3 regions of the Streptomyces sp. iso_384 genome follow, and region 3 is predicted to be linked to each of the others. Evidence: riboswitches for the same ligand, from Rfam matches in the RefSeq annotation. Region 3 holds a riboswitch; each other region holds the start of a gene.
The links. A riboswitch is a leader RNA that binds a small molecule or an ion and turns the genes downstream of it on or off. The one in region 3 is predicted to bind cyclic di-AMP.
Positions count from the first base shown of each region.

Region 1 (7,343 bases), 900 kb from region 3:
GCGAGGGCATCGAGTGGCTGCTCGCCGAACAGGAGGCGTGCGGCGCCTGGTTCGGCCGCTGGGGCGTCAACTACGTCTACGGCACCGGGTCCGTGGTGCCCGCCCTGATCGCCGCCGGACTGCCCGCCGGACACCCCGCGATCCGCCGGGCCGTCGGCTGGCTGGAGTCCGTCCAGAACGACGACGGCGGCTGGGGCGAGGACCTGCGCTCCTACCAGGAGGAGAAGTGGATCGGCCACGGTGAGTCCACGGCCTCCCAGACCGCCTGGGCGCTGCTCGCCCTCCTCGCCGCGGGCCGCCGCGAGACCCGCTCGGTCGCCCGCGGCGTCACCTGGCTGACCGAGGCGCAGCAGGCCGACGGCTCCTGGGACGAGCCGTATTTCACCGGCACCGGCTTCCCCTGGGACTTCTCCATCAACTACCACCTCTACCGCCAGGTCTTCCCGCTCACCGCACTCGGGCGCTATGTGTACGGCGACCCGTTCGCCGACCGCGCGGACGCCGCCGAGGGGGCCTGATGGGCGATCCGAGAGGGCCCGGGAGCCCCGTGCCGCCGCTGCTGGTCGCCTGCGCCCTCGGCATCGAGCAGGTGGCCCTGCGCAGCGGCAGGGGCGCCCCGGGCCCGGTCCGGGTCCTGCGCACCGGAATGGGCCCCCGGGCGGCGGAGACGGCCGTGGCGCGCCTCTTGGGCCCCGAGGGGGTTCCGGACGCCGCCGTGATCGCCTCCGGGTTCTGCGCCGGCCTCGTGCCGGGGATGCACCCCGGCGACCTGGTCGTCGCCGAGGAGACCCGGGACGTGGACGGCACCACCCCCTGCACCGGCACCGGCGTCCTGGTCGCCGCGCTCGCCAGGGCCGTCCCCGGCCGCATCGTCCACACCGGCCCCCTGACCGGCTCCGACCACGTCGTACGGGGCTCCGAGCGGGCCGCGCTGCGGGCGGGCGGGGCCATCGCGGTGGACATGGAGTCCGCCGCGACACTGCGTACCGCCCTGTGTCACGGACCGCGCCCGGTTGCGGCCGTCCGGGTGGTCGTGGACGCTCCAGAGCATGAGCTCGTCCGCATCGGCACCGTACGCGGTGGAATATCGGCGTTCCGTGTTCTTCGTGCCGTCCTTCCGGCTTTCTACGAATGGCACCGATCTTTACTGCTCCCCAGGAGGTGAGCTAGATGGCCATGCCGCTCCGTCAGTCCATCAAGGTTGCGACGTATCTCTTCGAACAGAAGCTCCGCAAGCGTGAGAAGTTCCCGCTGATCGTCGAGCTGGAGCCGTTGTTCGCCTGCAATCTCGCCTGTGAGGGCTGCGGGAAGATCCAGCACCCGGCCGGTGTCCTGAAGCAGCGCATGCCGGTCGCCCAGGCGGTGGGCGCGGTGCTCGAATCCGGCGCCCCCATGGTGTCCATCGCCGGTGGCGAACCGCTGATGCATCCGCAGATCGACGAGATCGTGCGCCAGCTCGTCGCGAGGAAGAAATACGTCTTCCTCTGCACCAACGCCATGCTGATGCGCAAGAAGCTCGACAAGTTCACCCCGTCCCCGTACTTCGCCTTCGCCGTGCACATCGACGGGCTGCGCGAACGGCACGACGAGTCGGTCGCCAAGGAAGGCGTCTTCGACGAGGCCGTCGCCGCGATGAAGGAGGCCAAGCGGCGCGGCTTCCGCGTCACCACCAACTCCACCTTCTTCAACACCGACACCCCGCAGACCATCATCGAGGTCCTCAACTACCTCAACGACGACCTGCACGTCGACGAGATGATGATCTCGCCCGCCTACGCCTATGAGAAGGCTCCCGACCAGGAGCACTTCCTGGGCGTCGAGCAGACCCGCGAGCTGTTCAAGAAGGCCTTCGCGGGCGGCAACCGGGCCCGCTGGCGGCTCAACCACTCGCCGCTCTTCCTCGACTTCCTGGAGGGCAAGGCGGACTTCCCGTGCACCGCGTGGGCGATCCCGAACTACTCGCTCTTCGGCTGGCAGCGTCCCTGCTACCTGATGAGCGACGGCTACGTACCGACGTACCGTCAGCTCATCGAGGAGACCGACTGGGACAAGTACGGCCGCGGCAAGGACCCGCGCTGCGCCAACTGCATGGCGCACTGCGGCTACGAACCCACGGCGGTGCTCGCCACCATGGGGTCCCTCAAGGAATCCCTGCGCGCGGCCCGGGAGACCATCACCAGCAACCGGTGAGCCGGTGACCGACGAGGTACGGCCGGCCGTCACGGGTTCCCCGGGGCGGCCGGCCGCACGACGCAGCACATCCGAAGGAGAAGAGCGCGCGATGACGGACGGCGGATCCCAGGGCTTCGATCTGACGCGGCTCCTCGCCGAGCGCGGGTCCGAGCGGTACGAGCTGCACGCGCGCCACCTCAACCACCAGCTGCCGCGCATGCTGCACACCATCGGCTTCGACAAGGTCTACGAGCGGGCCGAGGGCGCGTACTTCTGGGACGCGGAGGGCAACGACTACCTCGACATGCTCGCCGGCTTCGGCGTCATGGGCCTGGGCCGCCACCACCCCGTCGTCCGGCAGGCCCTGCACGACGTCCTGGACGCCCAGCTCGCCGACCTCACCCGCTTCGACTGCCAGCCGCTGCCCGGACTGCTCGCCGAGAAGCTGCTGACCCACAGCCCGCACCTGGACCGCGTCTTCTTCGGGAACAGTGGCACGGAAGCGGTCGAGACGGCGCTGAAATTCGCCCGGTACGCCACCGGGAAGCCCCGGATCGTCTACTGCGACCACGCCTTCCACGGGCTCACCACCGGATCCCTGTCGGTCAACGGGGAGAGCGGCTTCCGCGACGGCTTCGCCCCGCTGCTGCCCGACACGGCCGTGCCGCTCGGCGACCTGGACGCGCTGCGCCGCGAACTGAAGCGGGGCGACGTCGCGGCCCTGGTCGTCGAGCCGGTCCAGGGCAAGGGCGTGCACGCCGCGCCGCCCGGCTATCTGCGGCAGGCGCAGGAGCTGCTGCACCGGCACAAGGCGCTCCTGATCGCCGACGAGGTGCAGACGGGCCTGGGCCGGACCGGCGACTTCTATGCCTACCAGCACGAGGAGGGCGTGGAGCCCGATCTGGTCTGTGTGGCCAAGGCGCTCTCCGGCGGCTATGTGCCCGTCGGCGCGACCCTCGGCAAGGACTGGATCTTCCGCAAGGTCTACTCCTCGATGGACCGGGTCCTCGTCCACTCCGCGAGTTTCGGCTCCAACGCGCAGGCGATGGCGGCCGGGCTCGCCGTCCTGACGGTGATGGAGGACGAGGAGACCGTCGCGAACGCCCGGCGCACCGGCGATCTGCTCCGCGAGCGGCTGGCGGCCCTGGTGGACCGCTACGAGCTGCTGCACGAGGTCCGCGGGCGCGGGCTGATGATCGGCATCGAGTTCGGCCGGCCGTCGTCGCTGAAGCTCCGCAGCCGCTGGACCATGCTCCAGGCGGCCCGCAAGGGGCTCTTCGCCCAGATGGTCGTGGTGCCACTGCTCCAGAAGCACCGGATCCTCACCCAGGTCTCCGGCGACCACCTGGAAGTGATCAAGCTGATTCCGCCGCTGGTGATCGGGGACGCGGAGGTGGACCGCTTCGTGGCGGCGTTCACGTCCGTCATGGACGACGCGCACAGCGGCGGCGGACTGATGTGGGACTTCGGCCGCACCCTGGTCAAGCAGGCCGTGGCCAACCGCTGACGGGTGCCGCTTTGCCTCCGGGGCAAGATATTTGCCCCGGAGGAAATACCCTGGCCCAATGGAGGCATGAACCCTCCGGACGAAGGGGTGCCGGACGAGCTCCCCGGCGTCGCACCCCGACTGCGTGACCTGCGCCGAAGCCGTGGTCTCACCCTGGAGACCGCCGCCCGGCGGGCCGGGCTCTCCCCGGCCCATCTCTCCCGGCTGGAGACCGGCCGCCGACAGCCCTCGCTGCCGATGCTGCTGGGGCTGGCCCGTATCTACGGTACGACGGTCTCCGAGCTCCTCGGCGAGCAGCCGCCCGAACGGGACGCGATCGTTCGCGGCGGCGGCTTCGAGGGGGCGGAGGCGGACGGCTGGATGTACCGGCAGGCGGGCGGCTCCGGCCGCGCGATGCAGGCCCTGCGGGTGCGCGTTCCGTACGGGGCCCAGGGCGACCTGGTCCGGGTCCATCCCGGCGAGGAGTGGCTGTACGTCATGGAAGGGCGGCTGCGGGTCGGGCTCGGCGACACCGTGCACGACCTCGAACCCGGCGACAGCGCCCACTTCGACTCGCTCACCCCGCACCGGATCGCGGCCGTCGACCGCGGCGGCGCGGAGCTGCTCTTCGTCCACACCCTGCTGCAGAGTCCCGCCGCCGAGCTCTGCCTCGGCAACGCCCTCCACGCGCGCTGACCGGCCGTCCCCGCCGGCTCCATCCTTCGCTCCACCGGCCGTGAGGCCGACAGAGAGGACCGTCATGTCCGATTCCGAACACTACGACCCGCTGGGTCCCGGACGCCGCAAGGACGAGGACCCGCAGGAGAAGCGGATGCCGCGCGGCGTCATCATCCGGCTCTTCGCCTATCTGGTGGCGGGCCATGTCATCGCGGCCTTCCTCTACCTGCTCTTCGTGGTGGCCGGGAGCAAGTGACGGCCCGCCGCCGGCCGGGTCAGTCCTGGTCGAGCAGGCGCTCGCGCAGCCGCTCCCGGGTCCCGGAGGAGATCTTCAGCCCCTCGGTGAGGTAGCGGTCGGTCGTGCCCCAGTTCTCCTCGATGGTCGCGAAGGCCTCCGCGAGGTAGGCCGGCCGCGCCCCGAAGAGCGGGTCCAGAAGCTCCAGCACCTCGGGCGACATACCGGCCTCGGAGGCGTCGGAGCGCTTCACGTTGTAGCGGCGGTGGAGGTCGTTGGACTTGAGGTAGTCCTCCTCGATCGCCTCCACCTCCACGCCGACCGCCAGCAGCGCGACCGCGATGGAGAGGCCGGCCCGGTCCTTGCCCGCCGCGCAGTGCATCAGGGCCGGAACGCTGTCCTCGGCCAGCGCGTGCAGCACCCGGCTGTGCTCGGCGGTGCGGTCCTCGATCGTCGCGCGGTACATCCGGATCATGCGGTCGACGCCCTTGCCGTCCGCGAGGACCGAGCGCAGCTGCTCGATGTTCCCGTCGCTCACCAGCCGCCAGAACTCCGCGCCGTCGGCCGGGTCGGAGAGTGGAATGCTGACATTGCGGACACCGGGCAGCTCGATGTCGTAACCGTCGAGGCGGTGGTCGGCGGAGTGCCGGAAGTCGAAGACCGTGTGCAGTCCGAGCCCGCCGAGGAAGGCCGCGTCCTCAGCGGTGGCGTGTGCCAGGTGGCCGCTGCGGTAGAGCCGTCCGAAGGCGGTGCGCCGCCCGTCCGTGGTGGGGAGCCCGCCCACATCGCGGAAGTTGCGGACTCCGGTCAGCACGGTCTCTGTCGGCGGGACCTGCGGCACCTGCTGCGTCACGGTGGCTCCTGGGATCTCTGGCGTCGGCGCGGCTCGCCGGCGAGGGCGCTCCCGTGACGATACGACATCGATTCGACAGAAAATCATCACGGTCGCCACCCCGTCGCGGGGTGCCGTCGAGGCCGGACTGACCCGGCGTCAGGAGCACCCTCGGCAGCGTGTCCGTATTGGTGCATTTCGCAGAACATGCCCCGCTAATGGGGGAGATGAGATTCCGGAGGTGAGCGGGATCATATCCGTGACGGACCGTGGCGAGGGCGCCCGGGGGTATTCCCGTTGCCCGTACGGAAATCCAAGATCCGTAATCCACGGAGTGTGACGGGAAAACCGGGGCGATAGCGAATCGATGATTCCGGCGCGCAACCGATGGCTTGTTCCGCTCGTCCTGACCGGTTTACGGTCGCCGCAATCCGGACGGACCGCCTAATCCTGCCGCCGCCCGGAATTCGCACCCACCCACTCACGTGTGGCAGGAGCGGGGGAACCAGGTAAGCCGCCGATCCGGAGCGATCCGGACCGGCTCGGGGTGAAGTCGCCGCAACGCGACCGGGCATCTCCAGCCCGAACCCGACAGCTCACCTCGCAGGCGCCGGAGAGGAAATTCCCCATGCCCGCAAAGGGTAAGCACCGTCGTCCGAAGTCCGGCCCGATCTCCCGCGGCGTCCTCGTCGCAGGGACCGGCGGCGCCGCACTCGCCCTCCCGCTCATCGGCGCCACCGTCGCGAGCGCCGCCGACCAGGCCGCTCCCGCCGCGAAGCCCGCCGCCGCCTCGGTCGCCGCCGCGCACACCGCCCCGTCGGCCGCCCCCGCCGCGTCGAAGGCCGCCCCGAAGACGTACTCCGTCGTCTCCGGCGACTACCTGTCGAAGATCGCGGCCGAGCACCGGCTCAAGGGCGGGTGGGAGAAGCTGTACCAGGACAACCGCTCCACCGTCGGCGACAACCCCAGCCTGATCCACCCGGGCATGAAGCTGACCCTCGGCGCCAAGGGCTCCGCCCCGGCCGAGAAGTCCGCCGCTCCCAAGGCTGCCCCGAAGAAGGCCGCTCCGGCCCCGAAGGCCGCGCCGAAGGAAGCCCCGAAGGGCGACACCATCTCCGCCGACGACTCCGAGGGCTCCGACAACTCCGCGCGGACCGGCTCCTCCGAGGCCACCGGCTCCGGCTGGTCCGCCCCGCTGGCCAACGCCAACGTCACCACCCAGTACCGCGCTTCCGGCGCCAGCTGGTCCAGCGGCTACCACACCGGCTCGGACTTCCAGGCCGCCTCCGGCACCCCCGTCCTCGCCATCGGACCGGGCACCGTGGTCTCGGCCGGCAACAGCGGCTCGTACGGCAACGAGGTCGTCATCCAGCACGAGGACGGCATGTACTCGCAGTACGCCCACCAGTCCTCGCTGAACGTCTCCGTCGGCCAGACCGTCACCGGCGGCCAGCAGATCGGCCTCTCCGGCTCCACCGGCAACTCCACCGGCCCGCACCTGCACTTCGAGGTCCGCACCGGCCCGAGCTACGGCTCGGACGTCGACCCGATCGCGTACCTGCGTCAGCACGGCGTCTCCGTCTGACCGGACGCGGACAGAAGTAACCGAGGGGCGGTGCGCGGCGGCGCACCGCCCCTCTCTTTATTCCGGCTTTACCAAAACCTGACCGGGTGGTCTATCTCACCACCCGTCAACCCCGTATTACGGTCGCGTAGGTCACATCGGACGATGCAGGATAAGTCCTTGTGGCAGACGATTCGAGAAACAACCAGCAGCACATCATCGGGTCGTACGCGGCGATCGGCGACAGTTTCACCGAGGGCGTCGGCGACCCCGGCCCCGACGGGACCTATCTCGGCTGGGCGGACCGTTTCGCGGTCCTCCTCGCCGACCGGCTCCCGGCCCCCGACACGGAGGCCGGCCCCGAGGACTCCTCGCA
Region 1 covers NZ_JBWBTT010000001.1:4,713,113-4,720,455, reverse strand. Annotated here, with positions in the region: gene shc (squalene--hopene cyclase) at 1-518, shown strand, start outside; gene AC0VY3_RS21165 (phosphorylase family protein) at 518-1,165, shown strand; gene hpnH (adenosyl-hopene transferase HpnH) at 1,171-2,190, shown strand; gene AC0VY3_RS21155 (aspartate aminotransferase family protein) at 2,282-3,679, shown strand; gene AC0VY3_RS21150 (helix-turn-helix domain-containing protein) at 3,746-4,354, shown strand; gene AC0VY3_RS21145 (DUF6126 family protein) at 4,419-4,592, shown strand; gene AC0VY3_RS21140 (tyrosine-protein phosphatase) at 4,612-5,424, opposite strand; cyclic di-AMP (ydaO/yuaA leader) riboswitch at 5,868-6,028, shown strand; gene AC0VY3_RS21135 (M23 family metallopeptidase) at 6,032-6,988, shown strand; gene AC0VY3_RS21130 (SGNH/GDSL hydrolase family protein) at 7,150-7,343, shown strand, end outside.
Region 1: linked by a shared signal. The riboswitch ahead of AC0VY3_RS21135 (M23 family metallopeptidase) and the one ahead of AC0VY3_RS25165 (M23 family metallopeptidase) in region 3 are both predicted to bind cyclic di-AMP.

Region 2 (7,343 bases), 5.4 Mb from region 3:
GTGGGGATGGCCGAGAGACGGCGTGGCGGCACGGCGGGGAGCATCGACGCCGTGGGCCGTGCGGTGTTCGGATCCCCGGGAGGCGATGTGACGCCGGGCGGCCGGGGATCCCGGCGGTTCGTCCGGATGCTGCCCGCCCTGCTGATCGTCGGCGGGCTGCTCTTCGACTCGCTGGCCCCGCCCAACTTCACCGCCGTCCCGCTGTTCGTCGCGGCCCCGCTGATCGCCGCACCGTTCTTCTCGCTCTCCAGGACCATCCGCACGGGCATCGCCGCGGTCGTCTCCGTCATCGCGATGCGGCTCTCCGACGGGACGTCCACCCAGGTCGTCCCGGTCATCGAGACGATCACCGTGCTCACCGCCTCGGCGCTGGCCCTCGTCATCAACGCCGTCGTGCGGCGCGGCAACGAGCAGCTGGCCTCGGCCCGGGTGATCGCGGAGACCGCCATGCGTGCTGTGCTGCCGACGCCGGCCGAGCGGATCGGCGGGCTCCAGGTGGCCGCGCGGTACGAGGCGGCGCAGGCGGACGAATTCGTCGGCGGCGACCTGTTCGCCGTCGCGGACACCCCGTACGGCGTACGCCTGGTGGTCGGCGACGTGCGCGGCAAGGGGCTCGGCGCCGTCGAGGCGGTGGCGGTGATCATCGGGTCGTTCCGGGAGGCCGCCGAGCAGGAGCGCTCGCTGGAGGGCGTGGCGCAGCGGCTGGAGCGGGCGCTGGCCCGGGAGGGGACGCGGCGGTACGGGCTGGACGTCATGGAGGGGTTCATCACCGCCGTACTGGCCGAGATCCCGCCCGGTTCGGCCTCGCTGCGCATCGTCAACCGCGGCCACCCGGAGCCGATCCTGCTGCACGCGGACGGCGCCCTGGAGGTGCTGGCGCCCTCGGTCCCCGCGCTGCCGCTGGGGATGGACCTGGGGGTGTGGCCGGACCGGGCCGACGAGTGGGAGATGCCCGCCGGGGCGACGCTCCTCGCGTTCACGGACGGGCTGTCGGAGGCCCGGGACGCGAACGGGGTCTTCTACGATCCGGCGGCCCGGCTGCGCGGCCGGATCTTCCCGGGCCCCGAGGAGCTGCTGTCGGCGCTGACCGACGACGTACGGCTGCACACCGGAGGGCGGACCACGGACGACATGGCGCTGCTTGCGGTCGGCCGGCCGGCGGAGGGGCAGCCGGTGCGCCGGACGACGGTGAAGATCGTGGGCCGGGGCGATGACACGGTGCGTAACTGAAGGGCACCGCTCCGCATAACATTTGACACACCATCAGAAAAAGGGGTGTGGCTGATCCGTGGTCAAGTCGCCCGATTCCGCCCGCTTGTGACCCGTACATCCCTACCGTGCCCCTTAATGATCAACAGGAACAGCTTGGAATCGGGCCCGGGTGTCTATTAACGTTCGATAACGCAGCGCGGTCGTCCCAGCCGTCGTCAGAGACGGCACCGCGCGCGAGCGCCGAATTCCGCAAGGGAACCGGGGAACCACCTACATGGGGTGAATCGGACGCCTGCGTCTCGTGAGAGACGGAGGGGCCCGTAGGAGACCTTCCTGCTCCGAACCCGTCAGCTAACCCGGTAGGCGAGAAGGAAGGAAAGGAGTGCGCCCACGTGGCGTCCAACAAGCCTGCCCCTGAGGCCCCGTCACCTTTCAGTGCCGACACCTTCGGTGACGCGGAGCGGTCCTGGGAGGAGTGGAATCCCACCGAGGAGTCCATCCGGCCCGTGCGCGGCAGGCACCGCGTAGCCAAGCAGCGTGGTCTGGCCCGTAGCTCCACCGTCCTCGGGGTCGGCGTCATAGCGGCCGTCGGTGCGGGTGGCATGGCCACCGCGCAGGACAAGGCCCCGGTCTCCATCTCCCTTCCCGATTCCATCGCGGACAACCTCCCCGACGCCAAGTCCCTTCCCGGCGTCGGGTCCTTCATGTCGGACGCCGCCGAGCCCGCCCCGGTCGCCGCGGCCGCGCCGCTCACCACCGCCGGCCTCACCACCGCCGAGGCCGAGGAGGGCACCACCGACGCGGGCGAGGCCCTGCGCGCCCGGATCCTCCAGCAGGCCGAGCAGCAGCAGGCCAGCGCCGACGCCGAGGCCAAGGCCGCCGCCGAGAAGGCCGCGGCCGAGAAGGCGGCGCAGGAGGCCAAGAAGCAGCAGGACCAGGCCGAGGCCGAGGCCGCCGCGAAGAAGAAGGCCGCGGAGGAAGCGGCCGCGAAGAAGAAGGAGGCCGAGCGTCTCGCGAAGCTCGCCGCCAGCTTCTCCCTCCCCACCTCCTCGTACACGATCACCTCGACCTACGGTCAGTCCGGGGCCCTGTGGTCCTCGGGCCAGCACACCGGTCTGGACTTCGCCGGGTCGGCCGGTACGCCGATCAAGGCCGTGCACGGCGGCACGATCACGTCGGCCGGCTGGGCCGGTTCGTACGGCTACCGCACGGTGCTCCAGCTCGATGACGGCACGGAGATCTGGTACGCGCACCAGTCCTCGATCGACGTCTCGGTCGGCCAGAAGGTCACCACCGGCGAGACCATCGGCCGCATGGGCGCCACCGGCAATGTGACCGGTGTGCACCTCCACATGGAGGTCCGCACGGCGGGCGGTTCGGCGATGGACCCGATGGCCTGGCTGAACAGCAAGGGCCTCTCGGTCTGAGATCCCGGCCTTTCGGTCCCTGTCCCCGGCCTTCCGGCTGACGTACGTCCCCCGTCGCCACCCTCCCCGAAACTCCGGCAGCCCTGACGCACACCCCCCGACGTCAGGGCTGCCGGTCTGTCCGGGGGCAGCCGGCCCGGTCGGGTCCGCGCGGCGGTGGAGTACGACCCCGTGGTGCGCCATCCGGTGGAACGCCACCGTGGAACACCATCCGGTGGAATACCTCCGCCGCCCCGGCCCGTTGAACCCTCACATGACTTCCGCGCGCACTCTCGGCACCTCCGACCTCCAGGTCTTCCCCCTCGCCCTCGGCGGCAACGTCTTCGGCTGGACGGCGGACGAGAAGCAGTCCTTCGCCGTCCTGGACGCGTACGTCGCGGCCGGCGGCAACTTCATCGACACCGCCGACGCCTACTCCGCCTGGGTCGAGGGGAACCGGGGCGGCGAGTCGGAGACCGTCATCGGCAAGTGGCTCGCCTCCCGCTCCAACCGGTCCGACGTCGTCGTCGCCACCAAGGCCGGCGCCCACCCCGACTTCCGGGGCCTGTCCGCCGGCGCCGTCAAGGGCGCGGCCGAGGCCTCGCTGCGCCGGCTCGGCACCGACCACATCGACCTCTACTACACGCACTTCGACGACGAGACCGTCCCGGTCGAGGAGATCATCACCGCCCTCGACCAGCTGGTGAAGGACGGCAAGGTGCGCCACATCGCCGCCTCCAACATCAGCCCCGAGCGGCTGCGGGCCTCCCTCGACTTCTCCGAGCGCGAGGGCCTCGCCCGGTACGTCGCGCTCCAGCCGCACTACAACCTGGTCTCCCGCGACACCTACGAGGGCGAGCTCCAGGACACCGCGGCCGCCGCCGGCCTCGCCGCCGTCCCGTACTACGCGCTCGCCTCCGGCTTCCTCACCGGCAAGTACCGCCCCGGTACGACCGTGGAGAGCGCCCGGTCCGCGAAGGCGGGCGGCCACCTGGAGTCGGCGCAGGGCCGCAGGGTGCTGGCCGCCCTCGACCAGGTCGCCGGGGAACGGAACGCCGAGGTCGCGACGGTCGCCCTCGCCTGGCTCGCCGCACAGCCGACCGTCGTCGCCCCGATCGCCTCCGCCCGTACGGTCGAACAGCTCCCCGCCCTCGTCGCGGTCGCCGACCTGCGGCTGACGGACCGGGAGGTCGCGCTGCTCACGGAGGCGTCGGCCTGACGGAACCGCTACTGCGACGGGCGTCGGTGGGTGGTGGGCGGTGCGCTGTCGTACGGCTGGGGGGCCTGGCCGCTGTATCCGTATCCGTAACCCGGTCCCTGCCCGTACCCGTTTCCGTACGGCGTCGGCGGGCGGCGGTAGTGGTGGGCGGCCGGGCGGTGTGTGAGGCGGGCCGCGTGGGTGAGGGCCGGGGCGGCTATGTCACGGCGCTGCCAGAGGTGGTGCAGCAGCTCCCGCTCGCGGGCGCCGAAGTCCGGGCCCACCGCGCCGTGGCGGGCCCGGCGGCGCAGGCCGGCCAGGGAGGCCGCGAACGACTCGTACTCCGCGACCGCGCGGGCCGCCGCCCGGCCCCGGGTCCGGTCCTGCTGCCAGTGGCGGGCCAGATCGCGGGCCATGCCCCGGGCCCGCATGGAGGAGAGCGCCGACGGTTCGGCGGGGGTGAGCCAGCCGGCCGCCGCGTACGCGGGCAGCTCGGCCGCCAGGGTGCGCAGCTCGCGCTGGCGTGACCAGATCGCCAGCCAGGTCACCAGGCCGAACGCCGGGACCATGACGATGCCGTACACCGCGTAGAAGCCGTACGGGCCGAAGGCCGACGAGCCGTTCCACAGGGCGTGCAGCCCCATCGCCAGCAGCAGGCCCAGCACCGGCAGGGCGATCCGGCGAACCCGGTGGCGGCGGGCGCTGACGGCCGCGAAGCCGAAGCCGAGGCCGGTGAGGACCGTGAACAGGGGGTGCGCGAACGGCGACATCACGATCCGTACGAAGAACGTCCCCGCCGTCACCGAGGCGAACCCGGAGCTGCCCAGCTGCTGGTCCTCGCCGAAGGCGTTGCCCAGATAGAGGATGTTCTCGGTGAACGCGAAACCCGTCGCGGTGAACCCGGCGACGACGATCCCGTCCACCACCCCGCCGAACTCCCGTCTGCGGAACAGGAAGATCAGCAGCACGGCCGCCGCCTTCGCGCTCTCCTCGACGACCGGGGCGATCACCGTCGCCCCCAGGGTGTCGGCGCCCGCCGGGTCGGCCGTCGCGGTGGCTATCCAGCGCGTCGCGAAGGAGTTGGCGATGATCGCGACGAGCGCGGCGGCGCACGCGCCCCAGGCGAACGAGAAGATCAGATTCCGCCAGGGGCCCGGCTCGACCCGGTCCAGCCAGCGGAAGGCGGCCATCAGGAGCGGCACCGGCAGCACCGCCAGACCGAGACCGACGAGGAACCCCTCCGGTCCGGTCTGTTCGCGGACGAGGGCCAGGATCACCAGCCCGCACAGCACGAGCGCCACGATCACGGCGCCGGCGCGGAACACCTTGCTGCGCCACACCATGCCGACGCGGTGCGGCCGGTAACGCCACTGGCCACGCTCCGGCGCGGCGCCCAGGACCTCGTCGAGCCGCTGCTCGTGGAGGACCGGGACGGCGGGCCGCGCCTGCTGATGCTGCACGGAAGGGTCGGACACCTCTCGACCCTAACGAGGAGCACCGACACCCGGCGACGGCGCATCCGGCCAGGACATGGCCGTACGCCGTCCTGCCCCGCCGTGTGTCAGACGCGGGCGAACAGCAGGTCGTGGACGACGTGCCCCTTGTCCAGGCCCTGCCCCTCGAAGCGGGTGAGCGGCCGGAACGCGGGGCGCGGGGCGTAGCCGCCGTCGGCCGCGGTGTTCGCGAAGCGGGGGTGCGCGGTGAGCACCTCCAGCATCTGCTCGGCGTACGGTTCCCAGTCGGTCGCGCAATGGACGATCGCGCCGGGCTTCAGCACCGGGGCCACCAGGTCCAGGAACTCGGGCTGGATGAGGCGCCGCTTGTGGTGCCGGGCCTTGGGCCACGGGTCGGGGAAGTAGACCCGCAGGCCGTCGAGGGACTCGGGGGCCAGCATCTCGCGCAGCAGGATGACCGCGTCGCCGTTGGCCACCCGTACGTTGGTCGAGCCCGCCTTGTCCGCGAGGCCCAGCAGATTGCCCTGGCCGGGGGTGTGGACGTCGACCGCGAGGATGCCGGTGCCCGGGTCGTCGGCGGCCATCTGCGCGGTGGCCTCGCCCATGCCGAAGCCGATCTCCAGGACGACGGGCAGCCCGTCGAACAGCTCGGTCAGGTCCAGGACCCGCTTGCCGTCGATGTCCAGGCCCCACGTGGGCCACAGCCGCTCCAGGGACTCCTGCTGGCCGGTGGTGACCCGGCTGCGGCGTGGCTGGAAGCTGCGGATCCGGCGCTCGTGGTGCGAGCCGGCCGGGTCGGCGGCGGGGCCGCCGGGGAAGCGGGGCTCCATGCGCAGCCGGCGCGCGCGCTCGAAGGAGGCGGCCCGCAGCGCGGCGGCTTCGTCGGGCGTGGAGCCGGTGGCCTTGGCTTCGTCGGTCACGGCGTCGGCGGCCGTGGAGCCGGTGGCGGTCGTCCCGGCGTCGTCGGGGGCCGTGGCGGGCGTGGGGTTCAGGGGCTGCTCAGACACAATGACCGGATTCTACGGCGGGCGGCCTCCACCCCGTCTCCCGAGCCCGGCGCAGCGCGAGCCGCGCCACCTCACGTCCGATGGGCAGGCACGCCGTCGCGGCGGGCGACGGGGCGTTGAGCACATGCACGGTGTGCGGGGCCTCGCGGATCAGGAAGTCGTCGACCAGCGTGCCGTCCTTCAGCACCGCCTGGGCCCGGACCCCGGCGGGCGACGGGCGCAGATCGTCCTCGGTGACGGCGGGCAGCAGCCGCTGGACGGCCCGGGTGAACGCGGACCGGGACAGCGAGCGGTGCACCTCGCCCGCCCCGTACCGCCAGTGCCGGCGGGCGATCTGCCAGGTGCCCGGCCAGCTCAGCGTGGACAGCAGTTCGGCGGGGCGGACCTGTGGCCAGGTGTATCCCTCGCGGGCCAGGGCGGGCACCGCGTTCGGACCGACGTGGACGGAGCCGTCGAAGCCCCGGGTGAGGTGGACGCCGAGGAAGGGGAACGCCGGGTCCGGCACCGGGTAGACCAGACCGCGCACCAGCTCGGGACGGGCCAGCGCGTAGTACTCGCCCCGGAACGGCACGATCCGCACCCCCGGGTCGTCCCCGGCGAGGCGGGCCACCCGGTCGCAGTGCAGCCCCGCGCAGTTGACCAGCACCCGGGCCCTGACGACCAGGCCGTCCGCCGTGCGCACCGCGACGCCCCAGGGCCGCCGGTCTATCGCGGTGACCTCCGCGCCGTACCGCACGATGCCGCCCGCCGCGGTGACCTCGGTCGCGAAGCGGGTGGCCACGGCGGTGAAGTCGCAGACGCCCGTCGTGCCGACCCGGATCGCCGCCAGGCCCCGCACCTCCGGTTCGTACTCCGCGATCTGGGCCGGGCCCAGCTCCCGCACGGGCAGTCCGTGCTCGCGGCCGCGCTGCACCAGGGCATGCAGCCGGGGCAGCTCGGAGCGCTCGGTGGCGACGATCAGCTTGCCGGTGGTGGCGTGCGCGATGGAGTGCTCGGCGCAGAAGTCCGCGAGCTCGGCGGAGCCGCGCAGCGCGTACCGGGCCTTGAGGGAGCCGGGGCGGTAGTA
Region 2 covers NZ_JBWBTT010000001.1:250,747-258,089, forward strand. Annotated here, with positions in the region: gene AC0VY3_RS01105 (PP2C family protein-serine/threonine phosphatase) at 7-1,230, shown strand; cyclic di-AMP (ydaO/yuaA leader) riboswitch at 1,441-1,593, shown strand; gene AC0VY3_RS01110 (M23 family metallopeptidase) at 1,605-2,639, shown strand; gene AC0VY3_RS01115 (aldo/keto reductase) at 2,893-3,837, shown strand; gene AC0VY3_RS01120 (PrsW family intramembrane metalloprotease) at 3,846-5,291, opposite strand; gene trmB (tRNA (guanosine(46)-N7)-methyltransferase TrmB) at 5,378-6,277, opposite strand; gene lhgO (L-2-hydroxyglutarate oxidase) at 6,270-7,343, opposite strand, start outside.
Region 2: linked by a shared signal. The riboswitch ahead of AC0VY3_RS01110 (M23 family metallopeptidase) and the one ahead of AC0VY3_RS25165 (M23 family metallopeptidase) in region 3 are both predicted to bind cyclic di-AMP.

Region 3 (7,343 bases):
GGGGCGCCCTCGCTGGGCTGGCTGGACGTGAAGACGTCCGGCGGGGTCGAGGTGGAGCAGATCGAGGCCGCCGTCGACGAGGAGCTGGCCAGGTTCGCCGCGGAGGGGCCCACCCTCGAGGAAATGGAGCGGGCCCAGGCGCAGTTGGAGCGCGAGTGGCTGGACCGGCTCGGCACGGTCGCCGGCCGCGCCGACGAACTGTGCCGCTACGCGGTGCTGTTCGGCGACCCGCAGCTCGCCCTGAGCGCCGTGGGCCGGGTCCTGGACGTCACCGCGGAGGAGGTGCGCGCGGCGGCCGAGGCTGCCCTGCGCCCCGACAACCGGGCGGTGCTGGTGTACGAGCCCATCGAGCCGACCGACGAGGCCGATGAGGGCGCCGAGGGCGAAGAGGGCACCGACGCGCACGAGGGGGCGGCCAAGTGAGCGACGCCGCCGTGACTGGAGTAGCCATGGAGTTCCACCCGCAGCCCACCGCCGGCACGGCCCGCCCCTGGGCCTTCCCGGCGCCCGAGCGCGGCGCCCTGCCCAACGGGCTGACCGTGCTCCGCTGCCACCGCCCCGGCCAGCAGGTCGTCGCGGTGGAGATCTTCCTGGACGCGCCGCTGGAGGCCGAGCCCGAGGGCCTGGACGGCGTGGCCACGATCATGTCGCGGGCGCTCTCCGAGGGCACCGACAAGCACAGCGCCGAGGAGTTCGCCGCCGAGCTGGAGCGCTGCGGCGCCACCCTCGACGCGCACGCCGACCACCCCGGCGTCCGGGTCTCCCTGGAGGTTCCGGCCTCCCGGCTGGCCAAGGCCCTCGGCCTGGTCGCCGAGGCGCTGCGGGCCCCGGCCTTCGCCGAGAGCGAGATCGAGCGCCTGGTGGGCAACCGCCTCGACGAGATCCCGCACGAGCAGGCCAACCCGTCCCGGCGCGCCGCCAAGCAGCTCTCCAAGGAGCTGTTCCCGGCCACCGCCCGGATGTCCCGCCCGCGCCTGGGCACCGAGGAGACCGTCCGGCGGATCGATCAGGCCGCCGTGCGCGCCTTCTTCGACGCCCATGTCCGCCCGTCCACGGCGACGGCCGTGATCGTCGGCGACCTGACCGGCATCGACCTGGACGCGCTGCTGGCGGAGACCCTCGGCGACTGGTCGGGCAACGCCGGCCAGGCCCGACCGGTGCCGCCCATCACCGCGGACGACACCGGCCGTGTGGTCATCGTGGACCGCCCCGGCGCGGTCCAGACCCAGCTGCTGATCGGCCGCATCGGCGCCGACCGGCACGAGCGCGTGTGGCCGGCGCAGGTCCTCGGCACGTACTGCCTGGGCGGCACCCTCACCTCCCGGCTGGACCGGGTGCTGCGCGAGGAGAAGGGCTACACCTACGGCGTACGCGCCTTCGCCCAGGTGCTGCGCTCCAGCGGCCCCGACTCGGGCGGCGCGGCGATGCTCGCGATCAGCGGTTCGGTGGACACGGAGTCCACCGGACCGGCGCTGGAGGACCTCTGGAAGGTTCTGCGGACGCTGGCCGCCGAGGGGCTGACCGACGCCGAGCGTGAGACGGCCGTGCAGAACCTGGTGGGCGTCGCCCCGCTGAAGTTCGAGACCGCCGCCTCGGTCGCCGGCACGCTGGCCGACCAGGTCGAGCAGCACCTCCCCGACGACTACCAGGCCGACCTCTACGCCCGGCTCGCCGAGACGGGCACCGTGGAGGCGACCGCCGCCGTGGTCAACGCCTTCCCGGTGGACCGCCTCGTCACGGTCCTCGTGGGTGACGCCGCGCGGATCGAGGAGCCTGTCAAGGCACTCGGCATCGGCGAGGTGTCCGTCGTCACCGGCTGACGGCATCCGTGGCACACCGCCGCGAAGAGGACCCCGACGAACGGAAAGTTCACCGGGGTCCTCCATTTTTGACCGATTGGCGAGCTTCGCTCCCTTTTGTTGGAGAGGTTGCCTGTCTGCCCTGTGGGATGCGCGACAAATCCCCCTGTCCGTTTGGTGATGGGAAGTCGCCCCGCCTAGCGTCGGCCCGGCTGTCCGTCACCCGTATGCCGCATCCGCGGCGCCGGGCAGTCATCGCCGAGTCCCCGTCAGGCGCGAGCCTGGGGAGCCGGGGACCCACACGCAGTCCCTGGGGTGAATCGGAGGCCCGTGCCGTGAACCGGCGCGGGGATCCGTAGGAGACCTTCCTGCTCCTAACCCGTCAGCTAACCCGGTAGGCGAGAAGGAAGGAAAGGATCAGCCTCTCCATGGCGTTCACCCGTGCCACCGGGAAGCACCGTGCCCCGAGCCGCCTGACGCGCCGCAGCGCCCAGGCCGCCGGCATCGCGGCCCTGGCCACCACCGGAGTCATCGGCTCGCTGTCCTCCCCGGCGCTCGCCGCGGACGCCGAGGCCGCCAAGGTCGCCGACACCGGCCTCACCCAGGCCATCGCCCTCGACGCCACCCTCGCCGACCAGATCGACGCCCAGGCCCAGGCCCAGAAGCAGCAGGCCGAAGTGGTCGCCAGGGCGAAGGCGAAGGCCGCCGCCGAGGCTCGTGAGAAGGCCGCCAAGGCCAAGGCCAAGGCGAAGGCGGAGGCCGAGCGCAAGGCCGAGGCCCGCGCCAAGGAGATCCGCGAGGAGAAGGCCCGTGCCGCCCGCGCCGCCGAGCGCGCCCGGCTGAACGCCTTCCACCTCCCGGTCGCCGGCTCCCACGTCACCACCGGCTACAAGACCGGCGGTTCGCTCTGGTCCTCCGGCAGCCACTCCGGCGTGGACTTCATGGCCGCCTCCGGCAGCTCCGTCGTCGCGGTCGGCGCCGGTACGGTCGTCGAGGCCGGCTGGGGCGGCGCGTACGGCAACAACATCGTGCTCCGGATGTCGGACGGCACGTACACCCAGCACGGCCACCTCTCCTCGATCGGCGTCTCCGTCGGCCAGAGCGTCTCCTCCGGCCAGCAGATCGGGCTCTCCGGCTCCACCGGCAACTCCACCGGCCCGCACCTGCACTTCGAGGCCCGCACCACCCCCGACTACGGCTCCGACATGGACCCCGTCGGCTACCTGCGCTCGCACGGTCTGAACGTCTGACCCGCCTCCGCACGCCTCCGCCCGAAGGCCCCGGCACCCGCCGGGGCCTTCGGCAATTCCAGCCTGAAGATTTCCATGGATTCCGGCCTGCCATCGGAAATTCCGGCAGATTGCAATAGAGTCACGGAACAGACGTCGGGCGGCCGCGTTTCGCGGGGATCAAGGCGGAGGTTCGGACATGCGCATTCCCGCGCATTCGGTATGCACGGCAATCCGTGACGACATCGTCTCCGGTGTCTACGAGCGCGGCAGCCGCCTCACCGAGGAGCTGCTGGCCCGCCGCTACGGGGTCTCCCGCGTCCCCGTCCGCGAGGCCCTGCGCACCCTGGAGTCCGAGGGCTTCGTGGTCACCCGCAGACACGCCGGCGCCTGTGTCGCCGAACCCACCGCGCAGGAGGCGGCCGACCTCCTGGAGCTGCGGATGCTCCTGGAGCCGCTGGGCGCGGCACGCGCCGCCCAGCGCCGCACGGAGGCCCATCTGAAGGTGCTCCGGGGTCTGGTCAGGCTGGGTCAGGAGCGGGCCCGCCGGGGCGAGGGCGAGGATCTGCGCTCGCTGGGCGGGTGGTTCCACGAGACCCTCGCCCAGGCGTCGAGCAGCCCCGGCCTCATCGCGCTGCTCACCCAGCTCCGGCACAAGATCGCCTGGATGTACGCGGTCGAGCAGCCGGCCCGTCCGGTCGACGCCTGGGCCGAGCGCGGCGCGATAGTGGACGCCGTGGCGCGCGGCGACGCGGAGCGGGCGAGGGCGCTGACCGCCCAGCACGCGGAACGCGCCACCGGCGTCCACCGGCTCCGCCGCCCGGATCTCGCGGGGCGTCGCACCGCCGCCGTTCCGCCGGTGAGAAGTTCGCAACACGGCGTAAACACTGCGGGCGTCCGGCATTAACAGAAGAGCCGTATACAAAGAGAGGCAATTCCGGTGCGCCATTCAGGCTGCCCGCATTATCGAGGTGCGGCTCTTTCCTGAATCTTTCCCGAAAGCGAAAGAGCCGTGATCCCTTCACGGGATCACGGCTCTTTCGCCGGTCGCATCCGGGCGGACCCGGAGTCGCATGGGTCAGACGGTCTCCGGAAGCTCTTCCAGGCCCTCGGCGACGAGCTTCGCCAGCCGGTCCAGAGCGGCCTCGGCGTCGTCCGCGTCGGACGCGAGCACGATCTCCTCGCCGCCCTGCGCGCCCAGACCGAGCACGGCCAGCATGGAGGCGGCGTTCACCGGGTTGCCGTCGGCCTTGGCGATCGTCACCGGGACGCCGGAGGCCGTGGCGGCACGGACGAAGATGGAAGCGGGGCGGGCGTGCAGGCCCTCGGCCCAACCGACGTTTACGCGGCGCTCAGCCATGGTTCTGCCCTTCACATATCAACGGTTGTCTAGACCAGTCTCTCATGCAGTGCGTGGTGCTGTGCCCGGCCTCCTGTCCGGCCGTAGGCTTTGGCCATGGAGCCCACGCCGGAGCAGAGTCCGCATCACGCGTACCCCGACCACTGGGAAGCGGATGTGGTGCTCCGCGACGGGGGCACCGCGCGCATCAGGCCGATCACCACGGACGACGCCGAGCGACTGGTCAGCTTCTACGAGCAGGTGTCCGACGAGTCGAAGTACTACCGCTTCTTCGCCCCGTATCCCCGCCTATCCGACCGGGACGTGCACCGCTTCACCCATCACGACTACGTCGACCGGGTGGGACTGGCGGTCACGATCGGCGGCGAGTTCATCGGGACCGTTCGCTACGACCGCATCGACGACCGGGGCCGCCCCGCCTCCGCGCCCGCCGACGAGGCCGAGGTCGCCTTCCTCGTCCAGGACGCCCACCAGGGCCGCGGAGTCGCCTCGGCGCTGCTCGAACACATCGCCACGGTCGCCCGCGAGCGCGGCATCCGGCGCTTCGCCGCCGAGGTGCTCCCCGCCAACAACAAAATGATCAAGGTGTTCCGGGACGCCGGGTACACCCAGCGCCGCAGCTTCGAGGACGGCTCCGTCCACCTCACCCTCGACCTCGAACCCACCGAGAAGTCCCTCGCCGTCCAGCGCGGCCGCGAACAGCGCGCCGAGGCCCGCTCGGTGCAGCGCCTCCTCGCCCCCGACTCCGTCGTGGTCATCGGCGCCGGGCGCACCCCCGGCGGAGTGGGCCGCACGGTCCTGCGCAACCTCCTCGCCGCCGGCTACACCGGCCGCACCTACGCCGTGAACCGCGCCTTCGACGAGGGCCTGGCCACCCTCGACGGCGTTCCGGCCCACCGCTCGCTCGGCGAGATCGACGAGCAGGTCGACCTCGCCGTGATCGCCGTCCCCGCCCACCGGGTGCCCGAAGCCGTCGCCGACTGCGGGGAGCACGGCGTCCAGGGCCTGGTCGTCCTCTCCGCCGGTTACGCCGAGCGGGGCGCCGACGGCCGCGAGCTCCAGCGCGAACTGGTCCGCCAGGCCCGCTCGTACGGCATGCGGATCATCGGCCCGAACGCCTTCGGCATCATCAACACCGCCGAGTCCGTCCGGCTGAACGCCTCGCTCGCCCCCGAGTCGCCCGCCCGCGGCCGGATCGGTCTGTTCACCCAGTCCGGCGCGATCGGCATCGCGCTGCTCTCCGGCCTCCACCGGCGCGGCGCGGGCCTGTCCTCCTTCATCTCGGCCGGCAACCGGGCCGACGTCTCCGGCAACGACTTCCTCCAGTACTCCTTCGAGGACCCGGACACCGACGTCGCCCTGCTCTACCTCGAATCGCTCGGCAACCCGCGCAAGTTCACCCGCCTCGCCCGCCGCACCGCCGCCGTGAAGCCCGTCGTGGTGGTGAAGGGCGCCCGGCACAGCGGCTCCACCCCGCCCGGCCACGCGGTCCCGGTCAGCCGCATCCCCGACGCCACGGTCTCCGCGCTGATGCGCCAGGCCGGCGTCATCCGGGTCGACACCGTGACCGAGATGGTCGACGCCGGGCTCCTGCTGGCGGGCCAGCCGCTCCCGGTCGGCCCCCGGGTCGCCATCCTCGGCAACTCCGAGTCCCTCGGCCTGCTGACGTACGACGCCTGCCTGGCCGAGGGGCTGCGCCCGCGCCCGCCGATCGACCTCACCACGGCCGCCTCCCCGCAGGACTTCCGGGACGCCCTGGCCGAGGCGCTGGCGGACGGCACCTGCGACGCCGTGATCGTCACCGCCATCCCGTGGGTGGGGGAGAACGGCGAGGCCGAGACCGGCGACGGCCAGGTGCTGGCCGAGGCCCTGACCAAGGCGGTGGCCGGGGGCTCCGCCAAGCCGGTGGCCGTCGTCCACGTCGAGATCGGCGGCCTCGCCGAGGCACTGGCCGCCGCGAGCAGCACGGCCGCCCCACGCCCCCGTACGGTGACCCCCGCCGCCCGGACGCGAGCGGCCGCCACGGCCACGACGGCCGGCACGCCCGCAGCACAGGAGGCCACCACCGCCCCGGCCGCGCCCGCCACCCCCGAAGCGACCACCGCCCCGGAAGCCGCCACCAGCCAGGAAGCCGCCCCCCGCCCCGGCCGCATCCCCGCCTACCCCGCCGCCGAACGCGCCGTACGGGCCCTCGCCGAGGCCGTGAAATACGCCCAGTGGCGGCGCCAGGCGGCCGTGCCCGGCAAGGTCCCCGAGTTCCTCGACGACACCATCGACGAGGCCGGGGCCGCCGCCCTGATCGAGGCGCAGCTCGCCACCGCACCCGACCCGCGCGGGCGCCCGCTCGCCCACGACGAGGCCCGCGAACTGCTCGGCCGCTACGGCATCGCCGTACGCCCCACCCTGCCCGCCCCCGACCCGGAAGCGGCGGTCGCCGCGGCGGCGCTGCTCGGCTACCCGGTGGCCCTCAAGACCACCGCACCCCACCTGCGCCACCGCGCCGACCTCGGCGGGGTCCGCCTCGACCTCGCCGACGAGGAGGCGCTGCGCCGGGCGTACGGAGACCTGACCGACCTTCTCGGCAAGCCCGCCGAACTGCTCCCCGTCGTCCAGGCGATGGCCCCGCGCGGCGTCGACACCGTCGTACGGGCCTCCATCGACGCGGCCGCCGGGGCCGTCCTCTCCTTCGGCCTCGCGGGCGCACCCTCCGAACTGCTCGGCGACACCGCGCACCGCCTGGTCCCCGCCACCGACCGCGACGCCGCCGAACTGATCCGGTCCATCCGGGCGGCCCCGGTGCTGTTCGGCTGGCGGGGCTCGGCCCCGGTCGACACGGCCGCGCTCGAAGAGCTGCTGCTCAGACTGTCCCGGCTGGTCGACGACCACCCCGAGGTGGTCTCCGTCGCCCTCGAACCGGTCGTCGTCGCCCCGCAGGGACTGACCGTGCTCGGCGCG
Region 3 covers NZ_JBWBTT010000001.1:5,608,192-5,615,534, reverse strand. Annotated here, with positions in the region: gene AC0VY3_RS25175 (M16 family metallopeptidase) at 1-423, shown strand, start outside; gene AC0VY3_RS25170 (M16 family metallopeptidase) at 450-1,820, shown strand; cyclic di-AMP (ydaO/yuaA leader) riboswitch at 2,046-2,214, shown strand; gene AC0VY3_RS25165 (M23 family metallopeptidase) at 2,228-3,049, shown strand; gene AC0VY3_RS25160 (GntR family transcriptional regulator) at 3,228-3,935, shown strand; gene AC0VY3_RS25155 (HPr family phosphocarrier protein) at 4,107-4,388, opposite strand; gene AC0VY3_RS25150 (bifunctional acetate--CoA ligase family protein/GNAT family N-acetyltransferase) at 4,485-7,343, shown strand, end outside.